Regions from separate parts of the Chryseobacterium sp. T16E-39 genome, predicted to be linked through region 4. Evidence: riboswitches for the same ligand, from Rfam matches in the RefSeq annotation. Region 4 holds a riboswitch; each other region holds the start of a gene.

Region 1 (4,624 bases), 1.7 Mb from region 4:
ATTCAGATACACACCATTAGAACCTTTACCGGTTGTAAAAGATTTGATTTTAGATCCTGTAGTTGTATACACTGTAATTTCACTGTCTTCTGTAAAGTTTTTAACGTCTGATGTGAATATTTTTCCATCTACAACGCTAAATCCATATAGTGTATAGTATTGTCCACCATCTACAGCAGTGATAATTGGAGTAGTAGGAGTGACGTTAGAAGTCATATTCATTGAATAAACTTTATTTGCAGAAGAGAAGAAATACTTTCCACCATCTATCTGTAGATTGGTGGCGTTGGAAATACCTGTTAATGTAGTTGTTTTAGTAATATTTCCAGTATTTGAAATCTGATAAATGTAAGAATCAGCAGTTCCTGAAGCAATGACGTAAACATTTCCGTTATAAGAAATAGTTTTGTTGATATTTCCGTTGGGTAATGTAATTGCAGATTGTACTTCGTTGGTTGAAGTGTTGATGTAAGTAATTTTGTTTCCAAAACCGAAGCTTGCATTTTGAACAAAGATATTTCCTCCAGCTTCAACAATTCTTTCAACAGCTTCAGTGAACGTAATTTTTTTAACGAACGACAAATCCGAACTTTTATAGATACTTACATATTTTGCCCCGTTATATTTATCATTAGTTACATAAACATTGTTATTCGTAACAGCAACATAGCGAGGGTTGTCAATTTGATTGGTAACTTCGCCAGCGCTTTTGAATGTGTAACGGTTAACTACCTGAATTTTATTGGAGTTGTTTAACAAAAGATAAGCTTTATCGCCATTAAAGGCTACAGCCTGTAAAACATCTCCCAATTGAGATCCATTGTTTTTTGAAAAAATACTGTTTTGACTGAAAGTTAAATCTCTTGAAACAAAAGTTACTTCTGCATTAGGCTTGCCGAAATTCCCTTCATTGGCAATTAAATATCCATTTTCATAGGTAATTACCGGTAGGCTGCTATCACTGTCGTTGCTACACGAAATATTAAATAGTAATACCGTAGCAAATAATAGTTGTAAAAGTCTAGTTATTTTCATGTTATTTTTTATTAGAAATTTATAGTTGCTGAAATACTGTAGTTTCTTTTTGGCATCGGATAATAAGAAACGGTCTCGTAAACAGTATTGGTTAAGTTATTTATTTTAAACCCTAAGGTATATTTTTTTAAAAGCGTTGCTGATATTCCTGTATTTAAAACAAAATAAGGATCTAAGGCATCTTCTCTTTTTTCATCGGTTGTTGTATAAGTCAAGCCATTGAACATTCCCTGAACATAGAATTTTATGAATTTATACTGATAATCGAAGTTCCCAAAAACCTTATGAAGTGGAACATACATCATTTGTTTCTCGGTTGCCTTATTGATAGATTTTGATAATGTGTATCCCAAATTAAATCTGAAATGGTGTTCTCTAAATTGTTTTTCAAAGGAAATTTGTGATTCTAAACCATAAGATTGAACTTTTCCTATATTAACAGGTGACCAATATCCGGCCGCTGTAGGAAGCCATACAATATCATCTGAAATATTCAGATAATAAGGACTTACCATTAATTTAAACTCACCCAATTTAAATTCATGATCCATATCCATTTGGTAAGAATTTTCTGGTTTTAAATCAGGGTTTCCTCCAGGATTCCAATAGAGGTCATTAAAAGTAGGAAATCTGAAATTTCTTGATACATTTATTCCTACACTATACCATTGTAAAGCGTTCCATTTTCCAGAAAATGAATAAAGTAAAGGTGAACTGATATCCTGAACAAAATCTTTTTTAACACCAGCCTCAAATCTTAGATCTTTGGTTGGGAAATAACGTAACAATCCTGCTACAGATCCTACATTTCTGCTTACATCTCCAATGCCTTCTGCTTTCACACCCTGAATATATGGCTGATAGCCTTCACCTTTGTTCACCTGAAACTCAGTGATCACGTTGATGTTTAATTTGGGGACGATAAAATAATTGAAATCATTTTTGAAAATATAATTTTTCCCAGATGATCCACTTGTTTTTGGAGCGTTATAGTTGCCAAAATATTGAAAATTTTCCTCTGTATAAGCTGCTTTTAAGCTATTTGAAAATTTATTCTTATTAATATCCCAGGAAATTAGACTTCTGATGCTTTGTGTTTCATATTTTGTCCTATTCCCGTTTTCTACAAAAATAGGATAGTTTTGTGCAGAATCAAAAAATTGACTTTGCCATGAAATAGTCTGATGTTGAGCTATTTTATAAGAGGCTCCGACATTAAAAGTCGAATTATAATATTTGCCATTTCTGTTCAGGTAGTTTTTCTCTTCTACTTCATAATCATTCTGACTGATCGAATGATTTCCTGAAACTTTGAAACTAAATTTATCATTACTGTAAGAAGCCTGTCCAAAATTAGTAAAGGTATTGAAAGAGCCTGCCTCAGAATACAAAGAAGCTTTAAAACCATTATTAAAATCCAGACTATTATTAAGGTGAATACTACCTCCAATAGCTCCACTTCCATAAATAACACTTCCGCCACCAGCTTTCACTTCTAAGTGGTCATATCCAAATAAAGGTATATTATTAACATCTCCCTGCCCAAGAAAATTTGAATTGATATTAATTCCATTCCATACAAAAGCAGTTTGTTGTGCTGTTGTTCCTCTGAAAGAAGGGGATGAAACGGCACCACGGCCATTTTCTTTAATATAAACCGGAGATTGGAAACGTAAAAGTTCTGAAAGATTGGTTGAGTTTTTCTCTACATCCTGAGGTGTGATGGTATTTACCTTATGAAAAAGCTTTACTTTTTTCATCTGGTTATCAAAAATATAAACCGTGTCAATTGCTTTCTCCTGTCCAAGACAGAGAAAATAGGCAGATGACGATAAAAGCAGTACTAAAGTTTTCTTCATACTATTTTACTTTTCCTCCGAAAGCAATATATTTTTGATATTATCATTTTGGCAGGTCTCCTGACTTTCGCTTTTCTATACCTTCCCGTTTTCACAGTGGTTTTTTATAGAAATTATGGTTGCGATCTACAGTTGCGGGGACAGTTTGGGGTTTACACCCAATTCCCTATTATTTTCAAAAGCTTGAAAACCAAAATTTTTGCAAAGATAAGTTTTTAAAAAGAAATGCCAATTGTATATGATGATTTGTAATGAAAACAATCATGCATAAACAGATTAATGCCTCGCAATTTTACGATTTCACAAATTCACAGTTTCACCCTACAAAAACGTTGCATCAAAATAAAAAGGTAAAAGATCTTTAATCGAACTTACCTTAACCACTTCATCATTCATACTTGAAAAATAAAGATCGATATTTTCCTTCTGTTTTGTTTCGTATTCGATTAAGCTTTGTCTGCATGCTCCACATGGAGGTATAGGTGGATTTTTTTCAGAAAATTCTTTTGGACCCCCGACAATAAAAATCTTTTTAATCTTTTGATCTGGAAAATTAGCGCCTACCCAGAATAAAGTTGTTCTCTCAGCACAAAGGCCTGAAGGAAAAGCCGCATTTTCCTGATTGTTTCCGGAAAATATTTCACCGTTTTCGAGTAATACAGAGCAACCAACTAAGAATTGAGAGTAAGGAGCATAGGCATTTTCACGAGCTAGTTTTGCTCTTTCGAAAAGTTTTTTTTCTATATCGTTCAGTTCACTACTATTTTTAAAGTATTCGTAGCCGATCTGTATGTCTTTTTTCATATATTGAAGCCTAAAAAGGGGAGGTAAAATTAGTTCTTTTTCATCACGTGGACAAACCTATTTTATCCTTCTCCTAATGTTAAATTTAAAATAGACAAACATGCTATATACGCCGATACAATTTAGAAATGTAGAACTGGAAAATCGTTGGGTAATGTCTCCTATGTGTATGTATTCATGCGAAAACGGATTGGCGAATGCCTTTCATTTTGTGCATTACGGAAGCAGATCTCAGGGAGGGACTGGATTAATAATGGTCGAAGCAACCGGCGTGGAACCACGGGGAAGAATTACCAATAAATGTATGGGGATCTGGAATGATGAACAGGCAGGAAATCTTCAGAAAATTGTAGAGTTTGTTCATTCTAATTCAGAAAGTAAAATAGGAATACAATTGGCACATGCCGGAAGAAAGGGATCAACCTGGAATAATATCCAGATTTCGATTGAAGAGGGGTGGGAAACGGTAGCTCCTAGTCCGATTCCATATCATCCTACTGAGAGGATTCCACATGTTTTAACCGTTGAGGAAATTAAAGAGCAGGTTCAGAACTTTAAAAATGCAGCAAGAAGAGCTGTGGCAGCAGGATTTGATATTATTGAGATTCATGGAGCTCATGGTTATTTAATTCATCAGTTTTTATCCCCACTTTCCAACATCAGAACGGATGAATATGGAGGGAGCTTTGAAAACAGGATTAGATTTTTGTTGGAAATAGTGGATGTTGTCAATGAAGAAATCAATGAAAATGTGGCGTTATTTGTGAGGATATCGGGAACTGAATATGCTGAAAATGGATGGGATGTAAATAACAGCGTAGAATTAGCAAAAGTATTAAAAGAACATAAAGTAGATTTAATTGATGTTTCAAGTGGAGGTAATATCCATGGGGCAAAAATTTCTGTTTTTGATGGTTATCAGGTAC
Region 2 (4,624 bases), 1.8 Mb from region 4:
GCTTGTTCTTTTAGAATTCTTTTCAGAATAATAAGCCTCTTCCTGTTCTTCTATTTTTTCCGGTGTACCGATTTGTGCAATTACCCCTTCTACATCTGTATCGTTGATTACTTCTCTTTTTCCTAAAGAATCTCTGAAGATTTCAACCATTCTAATTTCTATGTCATGCATTACCTCGTCTACTTCTGAAGCGTCCAGTGAGCTTCTAAGAGCATTAAGGTAATCGCTAAGCTTTATATATGCGTGTTCCTCTATAGTAAAAGAAAAACCTGCGAGTCCTATTGAGAGTGTCTTGTTCATAGCTTTGTTTTTTAATTTTTTTGAGTAATTTGGTTTACTGAATCTGTTAATTCATTCCAGGTATTTAAAAGTTCACCTAAAAACAGTTTCCCTTTTTCTGTAATCTGGTAGTATTTTCTTGGAGGACCTCCCGTTGATTCTTCCCATCTGTAGGATAGAAACTCACCATTTTTTAATCTTGTTAAAAGAGGGTAGAGTGTGCCTTCCACAACATCCAGTTTTCCTTTTTTTAGTTCATCTATAAGGTCGGAAACATACATTTCACGATGATTGATAAGACTTAAAATACAGAATTCCAGAATCCCTTTTCGCATTTGCGCTTTGGTATTTTCAGTATTCATCTTAATAAGGTTTTTAATTAGTTATATTTAGAATTAAGTTCCTAGCTAGTTGAACCTATTCTTATTTTACATTACAAAGATATGTAATTAAAATGGTATTATGCAATACAAAGTAGTGGAATTTTTATTTAAAATTATTTAATATGTTGATTTTCAGTTACATAAATTTAAGTCAGTTTTTTGCTCTAAATCAAATTCAGTTAAAATGAAGGCTAATGATTACAATTTTAATTGCTATTCTTATTTTTGTTATGAAATTTCAAGGATATTTCAATGAATAAAAAAGTATATTTTGGATAGATACAAAACATTGATCATTTTTATTTTTTATAGTTCTTTCTCCTTTGGACAAAATCATTTTGAACTCAAATCAGGATCGAACCAATATGATGCTGCTATTACAGTGGCAGATTGTGATGGTGAAAAATGCAGTGGAAATGGGACTGTAGAATTAAGAGATAAGAAAACCTCCCGAGTGGTACAGACTCTGAATTCAGACGATCTTTATTTTTATTTAAACAAAGACCAGCAGCCAAGCGTCAATGTTATTCAATTGTATAATGAGCAAAGTCCGTTGATTTTTAATGACTTTAATTTTGATGGTTCTGAAGATATTGCAGTACGAAATGGAAATGAAAGCAGCTATGGCGGACCATCTTATGATGTATATGTTTATAATTCTACAAAGAAACAGTTCGTTATAAGTGATGAATTAACCAGTCTTGCTTTTGAGAACTTAGGAATGTTCCAGACCGATTCCAAAAGGAAAAGGATTATCACATTTTCTAAATCCGGCTGTTGCTGGCATATCACCACAGAATACCGGATAATTCCGAAAAAGGGACTGGATAAGGTATTTGAATTGGAAGAAGATGCCATGGGAGGTGGTGATTTTGTAAAAGTAACAAGGCGTGAAAAAATTAAAAATAAATGGATCATAAAAACAAAGAAATACCCAATCAAAGAATATTATAAAGAATAATACAATGAAAATACAAAAGGAAATCGATTTTATCTTAGCTGTAGATGCGTTAAAAAATGTACAGAGAAGAAATTACAATGCGGATGATTCACGAAGAGAAAATACGGCTGAACATTCCTGGCAGATCATTATTTTAGCACAGGTGCTTTTTCCATATGCTAAAAACAGGACGGATATAGATTTATTAAGAGTAATAAGAATGCTTTCTATTCATGATTTGGTAGAAATCGAAGCTGGAGATACATTTCTGTTTGATGAAAAAGCAATGGTGGGTAAGTTTGAAAGAGAGAAATTGTCTGCTCAAAATATTTTTGGGATCCTTGATGAGCCTTTACGTTCGGAATTTTTTAACCTTTGGCTTGAGTTTGAAGAAGAGCAGACCCCTGATGCTATTTTCGCCTGTGCCATAGACAGGATTATGCCGTTTATCCTTAATTCCCACACTTCAGGAAAAAGCTGGACAGAAGCAAGTGTTACTGAAGGGCAAATCAGAAATATGCTGGAAAATGCAATTAGCAGGGCCTCTGACGAAATGGGAGAGGCTTTCCAATTTCTACTGAGCAAAAGTCTTGAAACAGAAAAAGTTTTAAAATAAAGAAAACGCAAGTCAATCTGACTTGCGTTTCTTCTCTAATTATAGTATTTGAACTGGTTTTTTAAACTCGTCAATTGCTACGAATGTGAAATCCCCGACAATGGCTCTTTCTCTTTCATAAGAATACATTTGTTCGGTGTAGATCTCTACATTTACTTTCATACTGGTCGTTCCAACGTGAGAAACAGTACCGATCAGTTCCACAATCGTTCCTGCAGGAATAGGTTTTTTAAAGTCAATTTTGTCGCTGCTTACCGTTACCACTCTTTTTCTTGCAAATCGAGTCGCGGTAATAAATGCCACTTCATCCATCAATTGCATCGCTGTTCCTCCAAAAAGGGTATCGTAATGATTGGTCGTGTTAGGGAAAACCGCTTTAAAGATTCGGGTTTCGGATGCTTGAATTCTTTCTTCTGTAGTCATATTTCATTATTAAATTAAAGCGAAATGAAATATATTGAAACAAACAGAATAATACAGGAATGTCATATTCCTGAAAAATCCATCAGATCAATAAACTTCAAGTCGCGAAAGTTTTTTGTTTATAGAAAAAGGCAGGTCTCCTGACTTGTAACATCTTTATTTCCTTCCCATGCCATAGCACAGTGGATTTTTTACAAAGACTTTAGTTACTTACAGTTGCGCGACAGTTCGTGATTTTCACACGATTCCCTATTAATCTGCGGTTAAGCAGAACCGATTCCTGTGATGAATAAGCGATAAAACTTTTTCAGGGGCAAAAATAAGAATAATACAGAGAAATATGTGAATTATTCCGGACTTTTATAAATAATCTGGTGGGCAACCTTTCCTTGTCTGATTGTCCAAAGTGTTGTATATCTGTTTTCCCCTGATCCATTGATCATGTAAACGAAGATGTTATCGTTGTCGATAGCAGCTACAGTGATATTGTTAAAGTCCATCGTAGGCTGGAACATATTTTTAATAGCTTCTCTTACAAAAACGGACCCTCTTCCAATCTGCTGGACACGGATAGACTTGATTTCAGTCATTCCTTCAGGAAGCTCTTTACTGATTCCCCAAGGTTTTATTTTATCAATAGTCAGAATAGTTCCATCTGCATCTTTTTCCATCTTACGGTAACTTGCGTTCGAAGGATATACATCGATGATCACTTTACTCCTTTGAGCAGTAGGAATTTTAGGATTGTTGTTATCGGTGAAAATAAGAGATCTTCCGTTTTTAGATTTTGAAGGAGTATATTGCGGTAATTGATCAATAAAGGCTACACGCTCTTTGTTTACCATCCCTTCTTTATCAAGATTTTCATACCTCACGAATGGTTTTTCGGTATCCTGCTTTTCAGGATATTTGATCCATAACCATTCTGTTTCTCCGGGAGCTGGTTTTACATAAAGAAAGACATCACCTTTACGCATCCTTATCTTATCTACAATTTTTCTATAATTATCCTTTGGAACGCGAACATTAGCATACCCTTCTTCGGCTTTTACGACTCCAAAAGGAATTTTTTGCTGACCTTTTACAAAAGCTAATGAAAATAGACTAATGGCAGATAAATAGAACGCTTTGTTTACCGAAATCATCATGAAAAATTTTTGATGCTTCAAATATATAAATTAAATGTTTCACTGGATATAATTATATAGTTTCAAATCTATAATATTCATTCAATGAATCTAAGAGGTAGGCATATATCGATGGATAATCAATCAGGAGATCACAATAGTTTCATGATTTCATGAAAGGAGAAATTGAAATTAATTAAAATTTTGAACATACTGTAAGATATATTGTAAGTGATATTTCAATATATTAGTATAATTTTCATTAAAATATTAAAAACTAGTAAAACATGACAAAAAATCTACTCTATGTATTTCTATTCTTAATAGGAATTTCCTCTTTTAATGGTAAAAATCCAGATAAAATTTCTTCTTCTTTTTCTTCTTTTTTATTTTGTGATACCAATGCACCTTCCAGTGTTCAGGTTTCAAGCATTACTGCTACTTCTGCTGTTGTTACATGGACTTTTGATCCTGCTACACCAGATTACCTGGTAAGATTTCGGCCAGTGGCGGGAGTTGTATCCCCATGGGCTACGGTTACAATTTCTAACCTGGCATCGTTTACCCTAACCGGGCTAACGCCTTGTTCTCAATATGAGGTTCAGGTTGCTAAAATATGCTCTGGTACAGTTGGAACGTGGTCCGAATCCATCATTTTTATTTCTACCCTTAATTATTGTCTATCTGCCTCTACAGATTCCGGAATGATGCATATTTCTAATGTTATGGTAAGTCCCGGAAATGGAAGCTTTTTACCTATGGTAAGCAATTCCGGAGCATCTAATTATACGGATTACAGAAATGACCCTTCAAGAAAAGTAAATTTATTGGTTGGAAGCACAGGAAATATGATTTC
Region 3 (4,624 bases), 2.4 Mb from region 4:
AATAAATGTAGAGCTGAGAAAAATTTAAAGTCAGTTTTTGAAATGAAAAATAAGGACAACATTATTATTCGCTTTAAAAAAGGAATAATGGATATTAATTATCTTTATTAACATTTTAAACCACAAATATCACTAATAATAACAGTAATAATCACAAATCCGCAGTAAGTAAATAGTGTCATTTGTGTCATTTGTGTTTGAAAAAAGTCGAAATAATTACATTTAATATCCGAATGAGTATGATGCCCACTAATGAAAATGCTTTAGCCGAAATACTCAGTAATTTTGATCAAGAAGAATTACCCGCTAAAACCTTGCTAACAGAAGAAGGTAAAATGGCCCGCAGGTTTTACTATCTTGAAAAAGGCGCAGTTAGGGGATGGCTAAATAATGATGGTAAAGAAATTACTTTTCAGTTTTTATTTGAAGGAAACTTTATCTCATCCTGGGAGAGTTTATTTCATCACTTACCCAGTATTTATAACATCGAAACGATAGAACCTTGTACAGTTTACAGTACTTCAATTGAAGAATTCAGGCAAACAATGGAGCACAATCCTGATATCAAAGAGTATTATTACAGTTATTTGCAGGAACGCCTGCTTAAGTATCAGAAACTTTTCATTTCGCGTATAAAGGATAGCGCAGAAGAACGATATGCTGAACTAATAAAGCAATCCCCTGAAATTTTTCGCCGTATCCCCCAATATTATATTGCTTCCTATTTGGGGATAACATCGGTATCATTAAGCCGTATAAGAGGAAAGAAATAAGATATTCCAGTTTATATAGTTACTCCATGGTTATTCTTCACCTCTGCCATTACAAAAGTACTGTGGGTACTTCCTATGGAGTCTACAGAACCTAATTTATTAAAAACAAAATCCTGATAATGTTTCATATCCCGAACCTGAACTTTAAGTAAAAAATCGAAATCTCCTGAAATATTATAACATTCTGCAACTTCTTCAATCTGTACAATTTCTTTTACAAACTGATTTCCAACAGAACGGTCATGAATTTTTAATTTCACCTGACAGAAAACAGTAAAACCCCGATTCAGCTTTTCAGCTTCCAAAACAGCTGCATAATGTTTGATATAACCTTCCTGCTCCAGTCTCTTAACTCTTTCAAAAACAGGTGAAGGTGAGAGATTCACTTCTTTGGCCAATTCTTTTACCGTCAGTTTAGCATTCTTTTGCAGGATCCTTAACAATTGAAGATCCTTGTCATCAAGTCTTTCCACAGGATAATATTCTTTTTAACGTTGATATTTTCAAAATTACAGAATAAATATCTTTTAATATCAATTAAAATAAAATATTATGCTTAATATTTAAAATAAATCCAATTAAATCACTTTATTCAATACCTTTACACCCTATTTTGTTCTTTAACATACTTCATCAAACGGAAAAGGTTTTACTTAAGGTAGATTAATAGGGAATCGTGTGAGAATCACGAGCTGTCGCGCAACTGTAAGTAACATACCAAAGGTTTTTGTCCTTGAAGATCCACTGCCACAAGCGGGAAGGATGACAAAAACTGTTACAAGTCAGGAGACCTGCCTGTTCCGAATTGACAATGCTTTCGCGGTCTGAAGCTTTTGGTCATACAGATGATACTTTTTTGAACGTATTGGGTGGTTTAAACTTGGAATGGATATGAGTTTAAACGCAAAGATTTATTGTATTGATTCCTTAGTTTTAAGGAGCAAAGAAATGCGACGATGTCGCTGATGAAGCTTATGGATAAAACGTACGCTTCTTCAAAATCAATTTTATTGATTTCATCTTTGCCTTCTTACATAAAGAGCAATTATAAATAAACTTTGCGTTAAAAATAAACTCAGAATATTATTTCCTGACCCAAAAATTACGTCCATATTGTATCTTCTTTATTGCTAAAAAACTCTTTCCCGGTCGCATTACGAAGCATTATAAGAACTTTTAAAACCAAAATTTAATTAAAAGTTTAAAAGAAATGCAAACACACATCCTAGGCTATCCGCGAATTGGTAGCAACAGAGAACTTAAAAAAGCCTGCGAACAATATTGGGCAGGAAAAACATCTTTACAGGAACTTTTGGAAGTAGGAAAAACCATCAGAAAGCAGAACTGGGCATTGCAGCAGGAAGCTGGAATCGATCTCATTCCATCCAATGATTTTTCTTTTTATGATCAGGTTCTGGATCTTACATTATCCGTTGGAGCGATACCTCCGCGTTATCAGGAAATAGCTGCGAAAGAAACCAGTACAGAGATTGATCTGTACTTCGCAATGGCAAGAGGACATCAGAAAGATGGCCTTGATATTACGGCTATGGAAATGACAAAATGGTTCGATACCAATTACCATTATATCGTTCCTGAGTTCCAGAAAAGCCAGCAGTTCAAATTGTTTTCCAATAAGATTGTCAATGAATTTATTGAGGCAAAAGAAGCCGGAATTGATACAAAACCTGTCATCATCGGATTGGTTACTTATTTACTATTAGGAAAGGAAAAAGAAGAAGGTTTTGACAAACTGGATTTGGTTCAGAATTTACTTCCTGTATATACAGAAATTCTAAAAGAATTAGAAAACAACGGAGCAGAATGGATACAGTTTGATGAACCGTTTTTAGCATTGGATCTGGATCAAAAAGCCAAAGAGGTTTATCAGGTTGTGTATGCTGAAATTGCAAGGCAGTTCCCTAATCTTAAGTTTATTGTGACCACTTATTTCGATGGGCTAAAAGATAACCTTTCATTGGCTACTACCCTTCCTATTGATGCTTTACACATCGACTTAGTACGTGCGCCGGAACAATTGGATGAGGTGATTAATGCAATTCCCGAAACATTAATCCTATCTCTTGGAGTGGTTGATGGAAGAAATATCTGGAAAAATGATTTCAGCCAGTCTTTGGTTTTTATTAAGAAAGCAATCGCTGCATTAGGTTCTGAAAGAGTTTTTATTGCTCCATCATGTTCTTTACTACATGCACCCTTCGACCTTGACCTGGAGAAAAATGAAAACATCTTATCTCCTGAGATCAAGCAATGGATGGCTTTTGCCAAGCAGAAAGTTTCTGAAGTTGTCTCATTGAAAAAATTAGCTTCAGAAAATCCGGATTATAACACCCTACAGGAATTGGCTGAAAACAAAAAAGCGATTGAAAACCGTAAAGTTTCCACGTTAATTCATAATAAAGATGTTAAGAACCGTGTTGAGATCACGACAGAGAGTGACGCCCAAAGAAACAGTCCATTCAATGTCAGAAAAGAGACACAGCAAAATGCATTAGTACTTCCATTATTCCCTACCACAACGATTGGATCTTTCCCACAAACGAAAGAAGTAAGAAGCTGGAGAGCCCAATTCAAAAAAGGAGACCTGACTGCTGAAGAATACGATCAATTACTTAAACAAGAAACCCAAAGAACCATTATCTGGCAGGAAGAAATCGGAATTGATGTGTTAGTTCACGGAGAATTTGAGCGTAACGATATGGTTGAATATTTTGGAGAACAACTGGCAGGATTCGCCTTTACTCAAAATGGTTGGGTTCAGAGCTACGGAAGTCGTTGTGTAAAACCACCGGTAATTTATGGAGATGTGCACAGACCTCATCCAATGACGGTATACTGGTCACAATATGCTCAGTCATTAACGCAAAAATGGGTTAAAGGAATGTTGACGGGTCCTGTAACCATTCTTCAATGGTCATTTGTACGTGATGATCAACCTCGTTCTACAACATGTAAGCAAATCGCTTTGGCCATCCGTGATGAGGTTAACGATCTTGAAAAAGCAGGAATCAGAATTATCCAGATCGACGAACCAGCTATCAGAGAAGGTCTTCCTTTACGTAAAGCAGAATGGCAGAACTACCTGCAATGGGCGGTGGAAGCTTTCAGAATCTCAGCAAGCGGCGTTGAAGATGCTACACAAATCCATACCCACATGTGTTATTCCGAATTTAATGATATTATCCACAATATCGCTGATATGGATGCCGATGTAATCACCATAGAATGCTCCAGAAGCCAAATGGAATTATTGAATGCTTTCGCAGACTTTAAATACCCTAATGAGATCGGCCCAGGAGTTTATGATATCCATTCTCCAAGAGTTCCATCAAAAGAGGAAATGGTCGCATTATTGAAAAAAGCACAAGCCGTAATTCCTGCTGAACAGCTTTGGGTAAATCCGGACTGTGGTTTAAAAACCCGTCATTGGGATGAAACTGAAAAAGCATTGATCGCTATGGTAGCAGCTTCGAAAGAGGTGGCTGCGGAGTATGCGACAGAGAAAGTTTAATAGAGCTGATTATTATTTTTTATTGAGGCAGGGGTGTGAACTCCTGCTTTTGTTTTGCAATTAGCATATGCTATGTTTTGGCTAAGCCAATATCATTTACTAAAGAATAAGTGGGCTAAAGCCCACTCCTATTGATATGTATAATTGCCATCTATATACTATTAGGAAAAACCAATAACTATACCCATAAACTTATAAATAATTTTAAATATAATTAATAATGAATAAGTTATGATTTTGTAAATTTAATTGCTTAATTTTGCACCCCGAAAAAAGGACCCAAAGTATGGAATCGTCAGTAGCGATTTCATATAATCTT
Region 4 (4,624 bases):
AAAGCGACTAATGATGTATAGCGGGTAGGAAAAGAAAACAACCTCAGGTTTGAATCCAGATTATTATATTGAAAATCTACATTGGCACTAACATCCCAATTCGGAGTAATTGAATATATATTTGAAGATGACAAATAAACTTCCCTCTGAATATATTTATTATCCGTCTTTAAAGCTGTTTCAGCGACATTTACAGTATCAATATACCTGGTATAATCGTATGCAAACTTGGCTTTAAGCTGGGTCTCAAATTTTGGAAATATTTTCTTTCTAAAATTACCCTGTACAAAATAGTTCTTATCTAATAGTTTTTGCCCCTTGGGTTCGAATCCATTATTAACAATAGCTGAAGGGATCCCGCGATCCGATACATATCCATACCCTCTAATGTTCCAGCTTCCGTTATTTAAAGTTCCGTTCAGGCTGGTTTCAAATCGTTTGGCGTTAATATAGGAGTCATATCTTGTGGCAACCGTATCATTGGCAACAGAACCATCCGGATTCTTTTTTTGATATTTATATTTATATCGCCCGTCACTTTGTATAAATTCTGAACTGAAACTTGCTGAAATCCTATTTGAAATCTTTTGCTCCAGACGAAAAGAGGGGTTGAACAGATCTATGGAACTGTTCTTCGTTCTAAGAATAAGATTTGTTTTTTTCTTTCCGTAAAAAATGGGTGTCTTTGGCTGTAAGTAAATAGACCCGGAAGAACCAAAATCTTTTGCCGGTTGAAAAATCTCGCTTTTCTGCCCATTATACAATGATATCTCTTCAATATCATCCAGCGAAAACTTCCCCAGATCAACAACTCCATTTTGTGCATTTCCCAATTGAATTCCATCATAAAAAACACCAACATGCTGGCTGCCCATACTTCGGATATTCACTGTTTTTAATCCACCAATACCTCCATAATCTTTGATCTGAACTCCTGAAAAATATCGTAATGCATCTGCTACAGACTGGCTGTTAAGCCTTTCCAACTGCTCACCCGAAAGTGTCTGAGCCGGCAGGATCTCTTTAAAATCCTTTTTGTAAATAGTAACGGGTAAGATCCCTTTCTCTTTTATGCTATCTTTTGACTGGGAAAAGTAAAGCTGAGCGAATAACACAAGAACTGTGATAATCGTTTTAGTAGTTTTATGAAAAGTAAATTTTAATTCCATTAGCTCTTTGAGAATAATTTTGATGCTAATGGATATAAGAAAGCAGCAATGACAACATACAGCAGTACTGCACAGAATCATTGTTGTCCTAAGCTTTATTCCACGAAAGCATCAAACTTTAATCTTTCCGGCAGGTCTTCTGACTTACTCCATTTTTGAAATCCTTCCCATAAAAACAGTGGATATATGCTTCAAAAATTTTGGTTTAGAGCTTACAGCAGCGGGTCTGTTCCGGATTTACACCGGATTCCCTTTTAAGAGCCTTTTACGGCTCACCAGATTGCGGCAAAGATAGAAAATTCTGCCCAGAAACAATACCGGCCTTAATAAAATGATAATCAACCATATAAAAACAAACATTCCGTTACAATTGCAACGGAATGTTTATTTGATTTCCTAAATTCCAAAGTTGATAAAAACACTGAATCTGGATTTGGCTTCAATGTTTCCGCCAGCAAGATTCGAATAAGCCGGAAGCATCAGCTCACTTCCCAGGCTCCATTTACTGTACGACAGTTCAAAACCGACCTTCCCGTATAAAGCGCTTCCTGCAGTATCCGGTAAATCCTCATTAAACTGCTTATTCCGGTCATATACCTCACCCTGCAATCCGGCTTTCCCGGAAAAGATTACTTTTTTATCGGCATGAATCTGATAAAATCCTGTCGCTGCATAGTTCCACTGGTTTCCGAATTGATAATATTTTTTATTTTCACCTTTAACAGTATAATCAGTATTCACAATGACCGCTACTTTGTTCTTCTGATATTTATAATTCAAAACCATCTGGTAATCCCAGCTTCCTGTCCCCAATTGAAAACTGGGATTCACTCCTGTAATTCCTTTTTCATCAAATTTCCCTAAAGGAACCTTCACTCCCAATCCTCCATTTAACTGATGGGAAGTATCTTTCGAATTGATCAGCTGATAGATTCCCATCAGATTGAGATCTCCAATTCCATTAATCCTGATATCCCCCTGCAAGGTTCTTTTTTCATGAAACTGAAACGGTAAGCTTCCATAAACACTCAACTTTTTTGTAATGGGAACTTTTCCCCACAACTGAATTGTATTAAAATACTGATCCTGAGTCAGGTCTTTCACGAAAAGATTCTCTTTCGCCTTATAGTGTTGTGCAAAATATTTTATTCCTATAAACTGAGGGTTAAGTAAAGATTCAAATCCTGATGAACCATTTCCTGCAGCGCAGCCACACGCATCACAATCATCCTCCAGCAATCTGATAGAATTAAAGTTATTTTCAGGGATATAAAGACTATCCTTTACTGGTTCCGCCTTAGCTATTGGTGACATAACCAGACCCAAGAGTATTAAAAATATATTTTTCATGTTTGATTAAAATTTATTCAGAGAATTTAGGATTGGTAATAAAACTCTTATCAGATAATGTTTTCAGGAAAGCAATAATTGATTGTTTTTCAACAGTAGTCATTGCAATTCCGACATGTCCATTTTGTTTAAGCTGCGGATCAAGATTAGCATTATCTTCCACATTATCCGAATAGAAATTAAGAACAGCATCTAATGTGTAGAACCTTCCGTCATGCATATAAGGAGCCGTATATTCAACATTTCTCAAACTGGGAACCCTGAATTTCATCCAATCCATTTGATCCAGGGTTACCCGGTAACGACCTGCATCTTTAAATTGCGTATTATAATACATCCCGGTATTTCGAAAGCTTTCATCTGTAAATAATTCTCCACTATGACAGGTCGAGCATTTCTGCTGAAACAATGCCATTCCCTGCGCTTCAACTGATGTAAGAGTGGCTTTTCCCTGCTTGTACTGATCATATTTTGAATCCGCTGAGATCATTGTCACCATAAATTGGGATAACGCTTTTAAAACTCTTTCTCCCGTAATATTTTCGTCACCGTAAGCTGATTTGAAAAGTTTTTTATACTTATCATCCATATTCAGTTTAGAAATTACTTCCGGCATCGAGCTATCCATTTCATTAGCATCAGTAATTGGAATAATAGGTTGTTCATTCAGGTTATGAATTACCCCGTCCCACATATATCTTTTTAAGAATGCCATATTCTGTATAGGCGGAGCATTCCGTATTCCAATCCTGTCATCCACACCATGACTTACATTATGCCCATGGTGGGTAAAAGCATTCTCCTGGATATGACAGAAACCACATGAAATGGTATTATTACGTGAAAGCCTTCCTTCATAGAACAATTTCCGACCTAGTTCTACTCCATTTTTGGTGACCGGATTTCCCGCTTTATCAAAAGTCATTTCAGGAAAATAAGATGGAAATTGCAGGTTATAAGCTTCGTCTTTTTCCAAGGGTTCAATAACCTCATCAGAGCATGAAATTGTATTAAAAAGGCCGACAATAATTAACCCAATTTTCAGTATACTTCTAATCTTCATCATTATGAACATGATTTACAGAAAACATTTTGGTAAGGTTATTCGTTACATTCACTAAATGTTGGCTTGATCCCATCATCATATCATTATTTGTATCTAATGTAAGTGCTGTATCACCGCTTAGATACTGATTAAGATCTGCCAGAATATGAATCGACGGTCTTATTTTGCCAGTCACCCTGGCTGTTGTTGGAAGATCTAAAGTAATTTCCCGGTATAGATTTGGAGTATTGTTAGCAGTAACATTTCCCATATTCCCGGTATGATTCATGAATTCTTTATCCGCAGCGGCTGTGCCGTATTTCCCTTCCAGCTTCACAAAAACATACCCGGCAGCCCATGACCATGACATCCCTTTTGCTTTTGCTTTATTCCAGAATTCTGCTTGTCCATCCATTCCCAGGAGATAAGCATTCTGGCTGATCCCCAATCCGAATTTTACTTTTTTATAATTGTTTTTAGGAATCCCGGTAAGATTTACATAAACAATTCCAGCTACCGCATCTGCCTGATCTATGATAAAAGCCCCTTTATCAGGATTGTTTTCATTGTATTTGAACTCTTTTCCATTCTCATCGATCAGGCTGATGTTACTCACCACATATTTTAAAGTGGAAAATTGGTGCTTTTGCCCACTGGAAGAGGTTTGAGTCGTTTGATTAAGAACAATTCCGCCCAGATTATTGAATCCGTTTTCAAATTTGATCTGAAGATTTCCGGGTGTGGTATCCTGTGGATTATCATCATCGTCATTGTTTTGACAAGAAGAAACAGCTAATAAAGTAAAGGCAATAAAGAATAATGATAAAAATTTATAAATTTTCATTGTTGATTTTTTAAGTTGTATTTGTTTGAATAAAAATATCTTTGAATGTGGAGACACTCATTTTTTTAACCACAAAAGACACAAAAGTTTTAAACACTTTAGAATCTTTAAAGTGAATAATGAAACGATTATGAAGAACACTTAAGTTTTTTGAAAATCTGAGATTTTCACTTCATGTGAACTTTAAAAACTGAGTGGCTAAAATGGATAAACAAC

What was found. Region 4 has a riboswitch for cobalamin ahead of CEY12_RS16360 (TonB-dependent receptor plug domain-containing protein). Riboswitches for the same ligand answer to the same signal wherever they lie in the genome.
Region 1: another riboswitch for cobalamin. It lies ahead of CEY12_RS08905 (TonB-dependent receptor plug domain-containing protein); the one in region 4 lies ahead of CEY12_RS16360 (TonB-dependent receptor plug domain-containing protein).
Region 2: another riboswitch for cobalamin. It lies ahead of CEY12_RS08435 (acyl-CoA thioesterase); the one in region 4 lies ahead of CEY12_RS16360 (TonB-dependent receptor plug domain-containing protein).
Region 3: another riboswitch for cobalamin. It lies ahead of metE (5-methyltetrahydropteroyltriglutamate--homocysteine S-methyltransferase); the one in region 4 lies ahead of CEY12_RS16360 (TonB-dependent receptor plug domain-containing protein).

What each region holds. Positions count from the first base shown of each region.
Region 1 covers NZ_CP022282.1:1,966,619-1,971,242, reverse strand. Annotated here, with positions in the region: gene CEY12_RS08910 (YncE family protein) at 1-1,035, opposite strand, end outside; gene CEY12_RS08905 (TonB-dependent receptor plug domain-containing protein) at 1,047-2,894, opposite strand; cobalamin riboswitch at 2,927-3,104, opposite strand; gene CEY12_RS08900 (cytidine deaminase) at 3,216-3,698, opposite strand; gene namA (NADPH dehydrogenase NamA) at 3,799-4,624, shown strand, end outside.
Region 2 covers NZ_CP022282.1:1,864,246-1,868,869, reverse strand. Annotated here, with positions in the region: gene CEY12_RS08455 (PspC domain-containing protein) at 1-300, opposite strand, end outside; gene CEY12_RS08450 (PadR family transcriptional regulator) at 312-641, opposite strand; gene CEY12_RS08445 (XAC2610-related protein) at 934-1,623, shown strand; gene CEY12_RS08440 (HD domain-containing protein) at 1,628-2,218, shown strand; gene CEY12_RS08435 (acyl-CoA thioesterase) at 2,258-2,641, opposite strand; cobalamin riboswitch at 2,754-2,934, opposite strand; gene CEY12_RS08430 (hypothetical protein) at 2,989-3,789, opposite strand; gene CEY12_RS08425 (GEVED domain-containing protein) at 4,056-4,624, shown strand, end outside.
Region 3 covers NZ_CP022282.1:1,200,137-1,204,760, forward strand. Annotated here, with positions in the region: gene CEY12_RS05305 (hypothetical protein) at 1-111, shown strand, start outside; gene CEY12_RS05310 (Crp/Fnr family transcriptional regulator) at 240-773, shown strand; gene CEY12_RS05315 (Lrp/AsnC family transcriptional regulator) at 785-1,246, opposite strand; cobalamin riboswitch at 1,401-1,587, shown strand; gene metE (5-methyltetrahydropteroyltriglutamate--homocysteine S-methyltransferase) at 1,984-4,305, shown strand.
Region 4 covers NZ_CP022282.1:3,617,654-3,622,277, reverse strand. Annotated here, with positions in the region: gene CEY12_RS16360 (TonB-dependent receptor plug domain-containing protein) at 1-1,169, opposite strand, end outside; cobalamin riboswitch at 1,281-1,464, opposite strand; gene CEY12_RS16355 (transporter) at 1,566-2,519, opposite strand; gene CEY12_RS16350 (cytochrome-c peroxidase) at 2,533-3,585, opposite strand; gene CEY12_RS16345 (MbnP family protein) at 3,572-4,408, opposite strand.